3 regions of the Clostridium sp. USBA 49 genome follow, and region 2 is predicted to be linked to each of the others. Evidence: predicted binding sites of a transcription regulator. Region 2 holds the regulator's gene; each other region holds the start of a gene.
The links. Region 2 encodes HrcA, which represses chaperone genes, less so after heat shock. Its sites were predicted from a motif close to TGTTAGCACTCNNNNNNNNNGAGTGCTAACA; they were not measured.

Region 1: the regulator HrcA is predicted to act here: its motif matches at 2,069-2,099, upstream of htpG (molecular chaperone HtpG).
Region 3: the regulator HrcA is predicted to act here: its motif matches at 1,989-2,019, upstream of groES (co-chaperone GroES).

What each region holds. Positions count from the first base shown of each region.
Region 1 is NZ_FUYD01000001.1:341,609-347,293, forward strand. It holds gene htpG (molecular chaperone HtpG) at 117-1,997, opposite strand; gene larE (ATP-dependent sacrificial sulfur transferase LarE) at 2,218-3,042, opposite strand; gene B5D11_RS01490 (MATE family efflux transporter) at 3,181-4,581, opposite strand; gene B5D11_RS01495 (helix-turn-helix domain-containing protein) at 4,753-5,685, opposite strand, start outside.
Region 2 is NZ_FUYD01000002.1:130,685-136,369, forward strand. It holds gene lepA (translation elongation factor 4) at 1-855, shown strand, start outside; gene hemW (radical SAM family heme chaperone HemW) at 871-1,998, shown strand; gene hrcA (heat-inducible transcriptional repressor HrcA) at 2,201-3,238, shown strand; gene grpE (nucleotide exchange factor GrpE) at 3,312-3,944, shown strand; gene dnaK (molecular chaperone DnaK) at 4,005-5,685, shown strand, end outside.
Region 3 is NZ_FUYD01000004.1:81,989-87,673, forward strand. It holds gene groL (chaperonin GroEL) at 1-1,613, opposite strand, end outside; gene groES (co-chaperone GroES) at 1,639-1,923, opposite strand; gene B5D11_RS05505 (TIGR01906 family membrane protein) at 2,361-3,020, shown strand; gene B5D11_RS05510 (TVP38/TMEM64 family protein) at 3,041-3,757, opposite strand; gene B5D11_RS05515 (DNA-3-methyladenine glycosylase family protein) at 3,780-4,682, opposite strand; gene gltA (NADPH-dependent glutamate synthase) at 5,037-5,685, opposite strand, start outside.

The DNA.
Region 1 (5,685 bases), on a different contig from region 2:
TTATTTATAAATTTATTTATATATTATATTTTACCTTATATTACTACAAATAGAAGCCGCTTTCAAAAAAATATATTGAAAGCGGCCTTTATTTATTATTTATTCTTTGTTTTTTATTATTTCATTATTTTACAAATATTATTTGTAAACTCCAAAGGATCATTTATTGGTAATCCTTCAATAAGAAGAGCTTGATTATATAATAAATTTGTATAAAGTTCAAGTTTATCTTTATCATTTTGAAAAGCTTCTTTCAATGATTTAAACACATCATGATTTACATTTATCTCTAAAATTTTATCTGCTTTTATTTTTTGGTCATTTGGCATAGAATTTAATATTTTTTCCATTTCAATTGATATTTCACCTTCATTTGACAAACATACAGGATGATTCTTTAATCTTTTTGAAGCTCTTACATCTTTAACTTTATCACCTAAAATTTCTTTCATTTTATTAAATAAATCCTTATTTTCTTCATTTTGATCTTTATTAGAATCTTTATCCTGTTCTGACTCTATTCCTAAATCGCCGCTTGAAACAGATTTAAATTCTTTATCTTTATATTGCATTAACATTTTAACTGCAAATTCATCTATATCATCTGTAAAGTATAAAATTTCGTATCCTTTATCTTGTACAAGCTCTGCTTGCGGAAGCTTTTCAATTCTTTCAATTGATTCTCCTACTGCATAATATATATATTTTTGTTCTTTGGGCATTCTTGATACATACTCATTTAAAGTAACCAACTTCTTTTCTTTTGATGAGTAAAACATTAATAAATCTTGTAATACATCTCTATTACTTCCAAATTCACTATAAATACCATATTTTAATTGTCTTCCAAAGGACTTATAAAATTTTTCATATTTATCTCTTTCATTTTTAAGCATATTTTCTAATTCATTTTTAATTTTATTCTTTATGTTTTTAGCAATAAGTTTTAATTGCCTGTCATGTTGAAGTATTTCTCTAGATATATTAAGAGATAAATCTTCTGAATCAACTATACCTTTTACAAATCCAAAGTAATCAGGCAATAAATCTGGGCATTTATTCATAATCATAACACCATTAGAATAAAGCTCTAAACCTTTTTCATATTCTTTAGTATAAAAATCATATGGCATTTTTTCAGGAATATATAAAATAGCATTATAATTTACTGCTCCATCAACACTTATATGAATATGTTTTAAAGGTTTATCGAATCCATAATGTTTTTCAGAATAAAAATTATCATAATCTTCTTTAGTAAGCTCATTTTTATTCTTTCTCCATATTGGAACCATACTATTTATAATTTCTTCTTCTTTGTATTCTTCATATTCATTTTCAGTTCCTTCTTTTAATCTGCTTTTTGTTATATCCATTTTAATTGGGTATCTTATAAAATCAGAATATTTCTTTATAATAGATTTTAATCTATATTCATCTAAAAATTCATCATAATTTTCATCTTCAGTATTTTCTTTTATTTTCATTATTATATCTGTACCAACAGAGTCCTTTTCACACTTTTCAATAGTATATCCTTCTACCCCTTTAGATTCCCATTTATAAGCTTCATCACTTCCCAAAGCTTTGCTTATAACAGTAACTTTATCAGCAACCATAAATGCAGAATAAAATCCAACACCGAATTGTCCTATTATGTCATATCCATCTTTTATTTCATTTTCAGTTTTAAATTTTAATGAACCACTTTTTGCTATAACTCCAAGATTTTCATCTAATTCTTCTTTTGTCATTCCAATACCAGTATCTGAAACTTTTAATATTCTGTTTTCTTTATCAGGTATTACTTTAATAAAATAATCTTCCTTATTAAATGTAAGAGAATCATCTTTTAATGTTTTGTAATAAATCTTATCTATTGCATCACTAGCATTTGAAATAAGTTCTCTTAAAAAAATCTCCTTATTAGTATAAATGGAATTAATCATAAGGTCTAAGAGTCTTTTAGACTCTGCTTTAAACTGTTTTGTTTCCATATAAACTTCCCCTTTCGTTATTAATCTATTGTATAGGACTATATAACATATTTGTCTATAAAATTAAATTTTATTAGCACTCTAATATTTTGAGTGCTAATCCATAATTTTTATATAACACCTTTTAATGTTTAAGTCAATATATTTATGTAAATTTCATTGTAAATAACTTTGTGAGAAATAAAAATTTTTCTATACAATCTAAAATTTCATAATTATATTATACAACCTTTTCTTCTTCTGATAAAACTTCATTCATGCTTCCAGTTCTATATCCTATTAAATCTAAAGTTACATATTTAAATCCTATTTTTTTAAGTTCATTACCTATTTTATCCATTATATCTAAATCAAAAAAACGTGCTCTGTCTTCTGGAGCAACTTCAATTCTGGCAATTTCATCATGATGTCTTACTCTTAGTTGTTTAAATCCCATATCTATTAAAAATTGCTCTGCTTTTTCAACCATACTTAATTTATCAATGGTTATTTCTTTTCCATATGGAAATCTTGAAGAAAGACAGGCAAAAGAAGGTTTATTCCAAGTTGGCAGATTAAGCATCTTTGATAGCTTTCGAATATCATCTTTAGTAAGTTCTGCTAATTTTAATGGGCTTATTACTCCTTGTTCCTTTGCTGCTTTCATACCTGGTCTAAAATCTCCAATATCATCAAAATTTGAGCCATCAAATACATGTTTAAGCCCATATTTATCAGCTTCTTTTCTAACTTTGGAAAACAACTCAGTTTTACAAAAATAACATCTATTAACAGGATTTTTAGAAAATCCTTCTATATCTAATTCTTCAGATGTTATAATTACATGTTTTGCACCAATTTGTTTTATATATTCTTTTGCTTCGTTAAATTCTCTTTCAGGATATGATGATGACCTGGCTGTAACAGCTATAATATTATCTTTAAGTACATCATAAGCAACCTTTAATAAAAATGTACTATCTACACCACCTGAGTAAGCGATAGCTCCACTTCCTGCCTCTTTAAGTATATCTTTTAATTTTTGAAATTTATCCATTAATTCCATAAATATTTTTACCTCCTATATTAAAAAAACTTTTACATTCCAATTATACTATAAATAAAAATATTTGTTTATTTTTTATAGAAAAATAGGATATTGCAAAAATTATTTTAAAATAATTTTTGCAATATCCTATTTTGATTAACTTATTTTATTCAAGAGAATTGTTTTATTAGTAATTGTATTTACATTTATTTTTACTTCTTTCTTAGGTGATTTTCTTAAAAGATATATAGAAAGTATGGTTGAAATTGCATCAGAAACGGGATATGCTATCCATACTCCAATTGTACCTAACAGTTCAACAAATATAATAGCTAATGGTATAAATGCAATCAACTGCCTAAAAATAGATAATAAGAAACTTTTTTTGGCTTCTTTTATTGCTTGATAATAATATATTGCAATATAATATACTCCAGTTAAAGGAAGTAAGAAAATGCATATTCTTAAAGCTTTCACAGTTGAATATAATATTTCTTTATCTTGTAAGAAAAATCCTATAATTTTAGTTGCAAATAAATTAATAATTATAAAAAACACTAAAGAAGTTATAGTTACAATTTCTATTGATAAAGAAACTGTTTTCTTTACTTTATTAAATTTTTTAGCACCAAAATTATATGCTGCAATAGGCTGCATTGCAGAACTAATTCCAATTATAGCAATAAACATAAACATAGAAACTTTAGTTACTATACCAACAATTATTATTGCACTATCTCCACCAGTAGAATAAAGTAAATTATTTAAAATTACAGCTACAATGGCATCTGAAATTTCAACTATAAAAGTAGAAAAACCAATGGCAATAATTCCTTGAATTAAATTCTTATCTAAAGCTTCTTTAATGCATTTTATCGAAAATTTAATTTTAAAATTATTAATTACTTTTCTAAATTTATAAAATACAAATATACAGGATATAATTTGAGAAATAACTGTTGCTATTGCAGCACCTTTTACTCCTATTCCCATGTTTACTACCAAAATATAATCTAAAATAATATTTAATATGGCACCAATTGATGTTGCATAAATTGTCATGTTTGCATTTCCTAAAGAAGTCATAATATTACATAACACCAAAGATAAACATTGAAAAATACTGCCAAACAGAATGACTTTTATATATTCATTGGCTAGATAAAAACTTAAGCTGCTAGCTCCTAGTTTATAAAGAAGTGGTTTTTTTATTATGAATATAAATGAAGAAGTAGCTATTATGAATGTCAGTGTGATTATAAAAGCACTAACTATAATTTTTCTTATCTCAATTAAATCTTTTTTACCTAAACTTCTTGATACATAAGTTGATGTTCCTACGGCTATAAGCATTCCTATAGATGTTAAAAATCTTTGAATAGGAAATACAACAGTTAGAGCTGCAATAGCATTAGGTCCGACATATCGGCCAACAAATACAGTATCTACCATGTTATATAATTCAGATACCAATAGAGAAATGATAGCTGGTATAGCAAATTTAAACAGCAATTTTATTATTTTCTCTTTCTCGAAAATTTTATCATCGATTCCCAATGCTCTCACCTCAATCTTTAATATAGTATAATTTTAAAATTATAAGTTCCTATAGTCTTATTATATAATTTTAGTAAATTTATTACATTCACTTATAAGCTCAATAAAAGGTACATTTAAGCTAATTTATGCAGATATGATTAAAAGAAAAAGTACAAAAACACCGTATTTTTAGTATTTTTGTACTTTTTTTATTAAAATTAGTAATGCACCGTAACCATTGAGCACAGTTTGAATGTTTACTATGGCACTTTTTTTAAAATGTTTAAATTCTATTTTGGGAAAAGATGCTTTATGCAATATCTCCTTTTCTTCTTTACTAAGCCTTATAGGTTCACCCATTTGAAGCCAATAATTAAAAGAAGATCCTTGTTTTTCATTTATTTCATAACTTGTAACTTTAATATCTGAATTAATATTTATTATATTTAATGACAATTTCCTTGAAGTAGTATTTTTAAGACCTCTTAATTTATAAATTTCTTCATAAGGAATTAAATTATCTATACCTTCATGGAAATTATAAAGTAATATTTGAAATTCATCGTGTGTTTTGGTAACAATATATCCATTACCTTTATCAACTAATGTATCACCAAGTTTATTTAATAAATAATATCCATAATAAGATGGCTTTTTTATTCCCATATCATTAATAAGTCCAGGATATCCAAAAAAAACCTCATTTGTTAAATTTACTTGTTTATCTAAAACATCAAAAGCTTTTAAAAAAGATATACATCTTCCATTTAATTCATTATGAATAATATACGGAATCATATATACAGTATCATATATAGGATTTATTTCTTCTTTATTATTTGTATAATATATATCTTCAATTTTATGATTATAATTATTCTCTAATAAATCCTTTATTCTAAGTTTTAGATTATCTGAAATTTTTGTACTAAATTCAAATTTAAAGGACATAAAATCCAATGACTCTAAATCATCAAAATAACTTAAAAAAGATTCAAAAGCCTCCATAAAATTATCGTCTGTAAATCCAGTAGAATCAATAACTATAAGTGGTTTTATATCTATAGAATATAAAAATTCTAATACATCTTTTGTTCTATTCCAGTTAAAAAATTTTGAATT
Region 2 (5,685 bases):
GCACTTGAAAAACTTCAATTAAATGATGCTGCTTTAAGCTTTGAACCAGAAACATCAATAGCATTAGGCTTTGGATTTAGATGTGGTTTTTTAGGACTTCTTCATATGGAAGTTATTCAAGAAAGAATAGAAAGAGAATATAATATAAATATTATAACTACTGCTCCTTCTGTTATTTATAAAATAACTAAAACAGATGGAAGTACAATAGAACTTACAAATCCAACTAATATGCCAGAACCTTCTAAGATAGAATACATGGAAGAACCTATTGTAAAAGCATCTATAATTACTCCTACTGATTATGTTGGAGCTGTTATGGAACTATGCCAAAATAGGAGAGGTATATTTAAAGATATGCAATATATTGAAGCAACAAGGGCAGTACTTAATTATGATATTCCTTTAAATGAAATAATATATGATTTTTTTGATGTGTTAAAATCTAGAACAAGAGGATATGCTTCATTGGATTACGAATTAAAAGGCTATGCTAAAAGTAAACTTGTAAAATTAGATATATTATTAAATGGCGATGTAGTAGATGCTCTCTCTATGATTGTACCGGAAGAAAGAGCCTATAGTAGAGGAAGAGGTATAGCTGAAAAATTAAAAGAAATAATTCCAAGACAACAGTTTGAAATACCAATTCAAGCCGCAGTAGGTGGTAAGATAATAGCTAGAGAAACTGTGAAAGCACTTAGAAAAGATGTACTTGCAAAATGTTATGGAGGAGATATAACTAGGAAAAAGAAACTCCTAGAAAAACAAAAAGAAGGTAAAAAGAGAATGAGACAAATAGGTACAGTAGAAGTACCTCAAGAAGCTTTTATGTCAATTTTAAAAATAGATTAAAAGGGGAAAATATTTATGAATAATGGAATATCATTATATATACATATTCCGTTTTGTAGACAAAAGTGCTTATATTGTGATTTCCCATCATTTTCAGGTAAAGAAAATTTTATGTATGAATATATTTTGGCTTTATGTAAGGAGATAAATTTTAAAGTAAATAAAAAAGTTAACACAATTTTTATAGGTGGGGGAACTCCCACCTATTTAACATTAGAGTGTTTAAATATTTTAAAAAATTCTATCGATAATTTAGATAAAGATGAAAATTTTGAATTTACAGTTGAAGGTAACCCAGATAGTTTCAGTAAAGAAAAGCTTGAATTTTTTAAAAGCATGGGAGTAAATAGATTAAGCATAGGGCTTCAAGCATGGCAAAATAGTTTGTTAAAAAAAATAGGAAGAATACATAACAGAGAACAGTTTATAAATACTTATAATGAAGCAAGGAAAATAGGTTTTAATAATATTAATGTTGATTTAATGATGGGACTTCCAAATCAAAGTTTAAATGACTTTAAAGAAACTCTTAATGAAGTTATAAAATTAAATCCAGAACATATATCTTGTTATAGCTTAATAGTTGAAGAAGGAACTGTTTTTTATGATATGGATAGAAAAGGAAAATTAAACCTTCCTGATGAAGATGACGTAGTAGCAATGTATGATTTTTGTGTAAATTTTTTAAAAGATAATGGATATTTACAATATGAAATATCTAATTTTTCAAAAAAAAATTTAGAATGCAAGCATAATTTAACATATTGGAACCTAAAAGATTATATAGGATGTGGATCTGGAGCGCATTCATATATAGAAGGATTAAGGTATAAAAATTATGATGATATAGAAAAATATATAAATATGATAAATAAAAATAAAAATGCAGTAATAGAAGAATATAAAAATACTATAGAAGATGAAATGGAAGAATTTATGTTTTTAGGTCTTAGAAAAATAGAAGGAATATCCATAAAAGACTTTAAAAATAGATTTAAAATAGATATTTACGATATATATAAAGATGTTATAGAAAAATTTGTAAAAAGAAATTTGTTAATAAAAAATAAAGATCGTATATATCTTTCTTATGAAGGAGTTAAATTATCAAATCAAGTTATGTGTGAATTTATATTAAATTAAAATAAAGTGAAAAGATAAGAAAATAGGAGGAATATTAACTTAAATACATATTTTATTAAATTATAATTTATTTTTGTGTTTAATAATAAATTGACAAAACAATTATAGAGTGATATTTTTTAATCATGGCAATTAGCACTCACCAATACTGAGTGCTAACAAAATATATGTTCAGAACTTTTAAATAAATTAGGAGGAAAATATGGAAATGGATGAAAGAAAAATAAAAATACTTCAGGCTATAATTAATGATTATATTAATACTGCTGAGCCTGTTGGATCCAGAACCATAGCAAAAAAGTATAATTTAGGGATAAGTTCTGCAACTATAAGAAATGAGATGGCTGATTTAGAAGAAATGGGATATCTTGAACATCTTCATACTTCTTCTGGAAGAAAGCCTTCAAATAAAGGTTATAGATTATATGTAGATAAGTTAATGAAACTTACTTCATTATCTTTAGAAGAAGAAATTTTAATAAAAAATCAAATATTAAATGCAGCTCTTTACGAAGTTGATAAAATTATTAAGCAAGCTACTCAATTATTATCAGAACTTACTAAATTAACATGCATCGTGAAAACTCCGTCTGCTAAAAAAAGTTATTTAAAATCTATTCAACTTGTAAAAGTTGATAATAATGCAGTTTTAGCAGTAATAATTACAGATACAGGTTTGATTAAGAATACTATAATTAGAATAAAAAAACCAATTGATAATGGTATACTTATTAAATTAAGCAACATTTTAAATAATAAATTAAAAAATCTTACTATTGAAGAAATAAATTTATCTGTAATTAACAGTATAAAAATAGATTTGGCTAATCATGAAGAAATATTTGATGCTATCATACCAGCACTTTATGAAAGCTTAAATGAAGCAGAGAACTCTGAGGTTTATTTAGAAGGTACAACAAATATATTTAATTATCCAGAGTATAATAATATAGAAAAAGCTAGAGAATTTTTACACTTAATAGATAATAAAGAACTCATTCAAAGTCTTTTAAATACTAATAGTTCTATATCTATAAGTATAGGAGAAGAAAATTATGTTGAAAGTGCAAAAGATTGTGCCGTTATTTCAGGAGTTTATAGATTAGGAGATAGACCTTTAGGAGTTATAGGAGTTATAGGACCTACTAGAATTCCTTATGCAAAAGTAGTTACTGTTCTTACTAAAATAGTAAAAGAAGTAAATGATGCATTGAGCAAAAAGTATTTAGATAATAAATAGTTTCTTGATAAAAATAATTATTTTATTTAATTATATTTTATAATGTAAAAACTACGAAAGGAAGAAGTGAGTAATGGAAAAAGAAAATAAAAATGAAACTGCTTTTGAAGAAATTAAAGAAGATAATATTTTTGATAAAGCTAAAGAAACTGAAATTTCTGATGAGGCAGAGATATTAGAAGATAAGGAGTTTGAATGTATAGAAGAAAATAAAGAGAATTCATTAGAAGCTATGGTTAAAGAATTAAAAGATTCAAATAAAAAATTACAAGATGAAAATACTAAATTAAATAATGAAATTGAGGCTCTAAAAGAAAAAATATTAAGAATTACAGCTGAATATGATAATTACAGAAAAAGAACTAATAAGGAAAAAGAGTCTATATATACAGAAGCGTGTGAAGATGTTCTAAAAAATATATTACCAGTTTTAGATAATTTAGAAAGGGCTGCTACTGTAGAAGGAAGTGTTGAAGATATAAAAAAAGGAATTGACATGGTTATTAAGCAATTTAAGGATAGTTTAGATAAACTTAATGTAGAAGAAATATCTACAGATGGAAAATTTGATCCTAATTTTCATAATGCAGTTATGCATATTGAAGATGAAAATTATGGAGAAAAAGAAATTGTTGAGGTATTTCAAAAAGGATATATTAGAGGAAATAAGGTTTTAAGATATAGTATGGTTAAAGTTGCAAATTAGAAACAGAAATATATTCAATTTAAAATTTGAAAGAATATTTAATTAAAGGAGGATTTTAATATGGGAAAAGTAATAGGAATCGATTTAGGTACAACTAATTCATGTGTAGCAGTTATGGAAGGAGGAGAACCAGTAGTTATTCCTAACTCAGAAGGAGGAAGAACTACACCATCTGTAGTATCATTTCAAGCAAATGGAGAAAGACTTGTAGGTCAAATTGCAAAAAGACAAGCAATAACTAATCCAGACAGAACTATAATATCAATAAAAAGACATATGGGAACAAGCTATAAGGTAAATATAGATGGTAAAGAATATACTCCACAAGAAATCTCAGCTATGATACTAATGAAAATTAAGGCTGATGCAGAAGCTTATCTTGGAGAAAAGGTTACTCAAGCTGTTATTACTGTTCCAGCATATTTTAATGATAGTCAAAGACAAGCAACAAAGGATGCTGGAAAAATTGCAGGACTTGAAGTTTTAAGAATTATAAATGAACCAACAGCCGCATCACTTGCTTATGGTCTTGATAAACAAGATGAAAGTCATAAAATACTTGTATATGATTTAGGTGGAGGTACATTTGATGTATCTATACTAGAACTTGGAGATGGAGTATTTGAAGTTAAGTCTACAAATGGTAATACTAAGCTTGGTGGAGATGATTTTGACCAAAGAATTATAGATTATATAGCTGATACATTTAAAAAAGAAAATGGAATAGATTTAAGAAATGATAAAATGGCTCTTCAAAGATTAAAAGAAGCAGCTGAGAAGGCAAAAATCGAATTATCATCTTCATTACAAACAAATATAAATCTTCCATTTATAACAGCTGATGCTACAGGTCCAAAGCACATAGATATGAATTTAACCAGAGCTAAATTTAATGAATTAACTCATGATTTAGTAGAGGCTACTATTGAGCCAATGAGAAAAGCACTCCAAGATGCTGGACTTTCAATAAATGAAATAGATAGAGTAATATTAGTTGGTGGTTCTACTAGAATACCAGCTGTACAAGAAGCAGTTAAGAATTTTACAGGTAAAGAACCATCAAAAGGTGTTAATCCTGATGAATGTGTTGCTGTTGGAGCAGCAATTCAGGCAGGTGTTTTAACTGGAGATGTTAAAGATGTACTTCTTCTTGATGTAACTCCATTGACACTTGGAATAGAAACATTAGGTGGAATAGCTACTCCTTTAATTCCAAGAAATACAACAATACCAACAAGAAAAAGTCAAATATTCTCAACTGCTGCAGACGGTCAAACATCTGTTGAGATACATGTAGTTCAAGGTGAAAGACAGATGGCTGCAGATAATAAGTCTCTTGGAAGATTTACTTTATCAGGAATTGCACCAGCACCAAGAGGAGTCCCACAAATTGAAGTTACTTTTGATATAGATGCTAATGGTATAGTAAATGTTTCTGCAAAAGATAAGGGTACAGGAAAAGAAGCTAATATTACAATTACTGCTTCAACAAATTTAAGTGATGATGAAATTGAAAAAGCTGTAAAAGAAGCAGAAAGATATGCAGAAGAAGATAGAAAGAGAAAAGAAACTATTGAAGTAAAAAATAATGCAGATCAGATGGTATATCAAGCAGAAAAAACTCTAAAAGATTTAGGAGACAAAGTTTCTGCAGAAGATAAAGCTAAAATAGAAGAAAAAATTAAAGCTGTAAATGCAGTTAAAGATGGAAATGATTTAGAGGCTATAAAAAAAGCAACAG
Region 3 (5,685 bases), on a different contig from region 2:
ATTCCCATTCCGCCAGCAGGCATTGCTGGTGCTGGGTTCTTTTCTGGTATATCAGCAACTACACTTTCAGTTGTTAAGAAAGTAGCTGCTACTGAAGCTGCATTTTGAAGTGCGCTTCTTGTAACTTTAGTTGGGTCAACTATACCAGCTTTGATCATATTTACATAAGTTTCATGTAAAGCGTCAAATCCTGTTCCTGGTTCGCTGTTTCTAATTTTTTCTATTATTACAGAACCTTCAAGTCCAGCATTGAATGCTATTTGTCTTACTGGCTCTTCTAATGCTCTCTTTATAATGTTTATACCAACTTGAACATCTGGTTCATCTGAAGTAAGTTTAGCAACTTCATTTATTACATTAATATATGCAGTTCCACCACCTGGGACTATACCTTCTTCAACAGCTGCTTTTGTAGCTGCTAGTGCATCTTCTATTCTAAGTTTTCTTTCTTTAAGCTCTGTTTCAGTAGCTGCACCAACTTTTATAACTGCAACTCCTCCAGCAAGTTTAGCTAATCTTTCTTGTAATTTTTCTCTATCAAAATCTGAAGTAGTTTCTTCTATTTGAGCTTTTATTTGGTTAACTCTATTATGAATTTCGTTTGCGTCGCCTTTTCCGTTAACTATTGTAGTATTTTCTTTAGAAACTTTTACGCTTTCAGCTCTTCCAAGCATATCAATAGTAACTTCTTTTAAATCTCTTCCTAATTCTTCAGATATAACTTCTCCACCAGTAAGTATTGCTATATCTTGAAGCATTTCTTTTCTTCTATCTCCAAATCCTGGTGCTTTAACTCCTACGCAAGTGAATGTTCCTCTTAATTTATTAACAACTAATGTAGCTAATGCTTCTCCTTCTATATCATCAGCTATTATTAAAAGTTTCTTTCCTTGTTGAACTATTTGTTCAAGTATTGGAAGGATTTCTTGTATGTTAGAAATCTTTTTATCAGTTATAAGTATATATGGATCGTCTAGAACAGCTTCCATTTTTTCAGTATCAGTAACCATATATGGGCTTACATATCCTCTATCAAACTGCATTCCTTCAACAACATCTAATTCAGTGCCCATAGATTTTGATTCTTCAACTGTTATAACACCTTCATTACCTACTTTTTCCATAGCATCAGCTATAAGCTTTCCTATTTCTTCGTCAGCAGCTGATATTGAAGCAACTCTAGCTATGTCTTCTTTTCCATCAACTGGTCTTGAAATCTTTTTGATTTCTTCAACAGCTTTTTCTACGGCTTTATTGATACCAGTTCTTATAAGCATTGGATTAGCTCCAGCTGTAACATTTTTTAATCCTTCTCTTATTATTGCTTGAGCAAGAAGTGTTGCTGTAGTAGTTCCATCTCCTGCTACATCATTAGTTTTTGTAGCAACTTCTTTAACAAGTTGTGCTCCCATATTTTCAAAAGGATCTTCTAATTCAATTTCTCTTGCTATTGTAACTCCATCATTAGTTATAAGAGGAGCACCAAATTTTTTATCTAAAACTACATTTCTTCCTTTTGGTCCAAGTGTTATTTTTACAGTGTCAGCTAAAGCATCTACACCTCTTTGCATTGCTCTTCTAGCTTCTTCACCATATAATATCTTTTTAGCCATTTTACATCCCTCCAAACTTAATTAATTATTCAACAATTGCTAAAATATCATCTTGTTTTATAATAGTATATTCTTCGCCGTCAACTTTAACTTCAGTACCGGCATACTTAGAAAATAATACTTTATCTCCTACTTTAACTTCCATCTTTACTTCTTTTCCATCAACTAATCCACCAGGTCCTACTGCTACAACCTCAGCTTCTTGTGGTTTTTCTTTAGCAGTACCTGTTAATACTATACCGCTTTTTGTTTTTTCCTCAGCTTCCAATCTTTTAATAACAACTCTGTCACCAAGTGGTCTAATTCTCATTTAAACCCCTCCTTAAACTTTTTTATAATTTATGATTAATAATATTATAAACTTAAATTCATTATTGTTAGCACTCAACATTAATGAGTGCTAACACAATTATTATAATAATTAATACTTAGAATAATAGCAAATGTCATATTTTAACTTATTTGCTCATTTAACCTTGAAAATATAATTTTATTATAAAATATTTTAATAATTTGCCTTTTTACTCTTTTTTTTATTATATTTCTAAATTTATAATGAATTAATTAATTTTGATTAAAATTTCAATTTGATAATTTTATCCAAAATAAAACTCAAACAATAAATATTATTATCTTATAAATTTAAATTTATACATGAAAAAATCTAATTAAAATATAATAGTTGACTAAATATATACTGTTTTATAAAATAAATAGTATATTTTATAATCGGAGGATTTTTTTTTAATGAATAAATCAAATAATTTTTTTTATAAATTTACAAATTTTTTATTATCTATAACTATTGCATTATTTTTAATATCTTTATCTGTTAATATTACTTTATCATTTAAAAAATTATATTATTTAGATATTGATTATTTAAATATATCTAAAAATTATGGAATGCAAAAGGAAGAAATTATTAAAAATTATGATATATTAATAGATTATCTTAAAAATAAAAATATAACTAAACTTAATATGCCTTCTTTTAAAACTTCTAAAGAAGGTGAAATACATTTTGCTGAAGTAAAAAATATATTTATTAAATTTAATACTATTATGTATATTACTTTCTTTTTAAGTTTATTTGGAATATTTTATAAAATAAAAAAAAGAAATTTTAAATTTTTAAAACTAAGTTCTATATTTCTTATATCTATTCCTATATTGCTTTCTGTACCTTTTGCTATAAACTTTGATAAAAGTTTCACTATTTTCCATAAAATATTTTTTAATAACGATTATTGGGAATTTGATCCTGAACTTGATCCTATTATAAATGTTCTTCCTGAAGAATTTTTCTTTCATTGTGCAATTTTTATTTTAGCTATATTATCAATATTCAGCATAATTTTATATTTATCTTACATAAAAATAAAAAGACATCATAATGAAATATAAAATTCATTATGATGTCTTTTTTATTCCTTTCTAATTAAAGATTTTATAATTTTTTCACCTTTAAAAATTCCAACTATAAATAAAATAGATGCAGTTATTGCAATAATAATAAGCATATTTTTATTGCCTGAATACATTTTAAAACCAAAAAATGCTGATAAAAATATACCTGGAATTCTGCCTGCTGTAGAATAAATCATAAAATTTTTAAATTTTATATTTGAAATACCACATATATAAGCTAAAACATCTTTAGGTATGCCAGGAATTAAATATAATAAAAAAATTGCAAAATTAATATTTCCAAGTTTTAAAATTTTATCAAAAAATTTTATATGTTTCTTTGATATTATTTTTTCTATAAAAGGCTTACCATAAAATCTAGATATAGAATATACAATAGCACTTCCTATAGTTATGCCTAATAACGAAAGAAATCCTCCCTCAAAAGTTGTATATATATATCCTCCTGCAATTTGTATAACTTCACCAGGTATAAAAAATGCTATTACTTGTATAATTTGTAATGCTAAAAAGGCAAAAATACTATAATCACCATAAGATAATATAATATTTTTTATCTTTTGTGGATTTCTAAATATATTAAAATAATGACCATAATATTCATATGCCATGATAAATATAAAAAGTGCAATTAATATTATCATAATATATGCTCTATTATCATACATTGATTTAAATAAGTTTTTACAAAATGCTTTAATTTTTATTAACATAGTTTCACCTTTAAAATTTATATTAAACATGTATATTGTTTTCTCTTGCATAATAAAAAAGATATTGCTGAGCAAATCCAGAAAATCCTCCAAATTTATTTCTTGCAAATTCTCTTATTTTTTTTAAAGATACATCTGGTGCAAGATAAAAATGCTGCATAGCTCTCTTTACCCATACATCTACAGGAAAAGCTGAAAGCTTATTCATAGAAAAAAGCATAATACAGTCTGCAACTTTAGGACCTATTCCGCTGAAATTTTGGAGCATACTATGGCATATATCATCTTCTTGATTTTTTATAAAATCTAAATCGTAATTTTTATTATATTCATATTTTTGACTTTTGTATATTTTATCTACTGTATCATATATATATTTAGCTCTAAAACCTGCACCACAAGCTTCTATGTCCTCCATAGAAGCTTTATGAAGTTCTTCTATAGATGGAAAAGTATAATAAGTTTTTCCTTTATAATCTATTGCATTCCCTAAGTTTTTGCTAATATTTTCGATTGTCTTTTTTATCATTGGTATTCTGTTATTGGCAGAAATTATAAAAGATACTACAATCTCAAAAGGATCTTGTTTAAGAATTCTTATACCATACCCATACTCTACTGCAATTTTTAGTAATGGATCTTTACTTAAAATTTTTTTTATTTTACCATAGTCTCTATTAAGATCAAAATACTCTACCCAAATTTTATTAAATTCATCTTCATTTGTATTATATATAATTATATCATTATCTTTTTTTTCTATTTCTAATACTTTATTAAAAGCTACTCCAATATAGTTTCCATTTTCTTCTTTATGCCATCTAAAACATTGTCCACAATCAAAAATATGATTGAGTTCAAAATTTTTGACATTTTTAATTATTATACCTTTATCAAATTCTTTTACACTGTCAAAATCAGCCATTATTTTTCTCCTCTAGACATATTATAGTTTAATTTTTATCTTTTGTTTTTAATATATACCATAAATTTAGCATTTTCAATATAAATTAAATTATTTTGTTTAACATATAATTAATAAAAATTTTATATTACAATTCACTTTACATAATGATAATATAGTTTTTATGTTAAATGTATAACATATACTTAACATAAATATTTATGTAATTATAAACCTATAATCTAGTACTGTAGAGATATTAAATTACTTAATATGAATTTATTATTTATGTGTTTATGTGATTACATTTACTTAATAAAAATATACCGATACATAAATTTTTAAACTTATATATCGGTATATTTTATATAATTATTAATTGTTATTTGATAAAAATTCATTTATAGCTTTTGCAGCTTTTTTACCTGCTCCCATAGCAAGTATTACTGTAGCTGCACCAGTTACTGCATCTCCACCTGCATATACTCTTTCTCTTGTAGTAAGTCCTGTTTCCTCTTGAGCTATTATGCATTTTCTATTGTTTATTTTTAATCCTTTAGTCGTTGAAGCTATAAGTGGATTTGGAGAAGTACCAAGTGACATTATTACAGTATCTACATCCATAATAAATTCTGATCCTTTTACCTCTACAGGTTTTCTTCTTCCTGAAGCATCTGGTTCACCTAGCTCCATTTTGATGCATTTCATACCTTTAACCCAGCCTTTTTCATCTGATAATATTTCTACTGGATTAGTAAGAAGATCAAATATAACTCCTTCTTCTTTAGCATGATGTACTTCTTCAACTCTTGCTGGAAGTTCTGATTCTGAACGTCTATATACTATATGAACCTCAGCCCCTAATCTTAAAGCCGTTCTTGCTGCATCCATAGCAACATTTCCTCCGCCTACTACGGCTACTTTTTTACCAATTTTTATTGGTGTATCATAATCTTCTCTAAAAGCTTTCATAAGGTTTGTTCTTGTTAAAAACTCATTAGCTGAAAACACTCCATTAGAATTT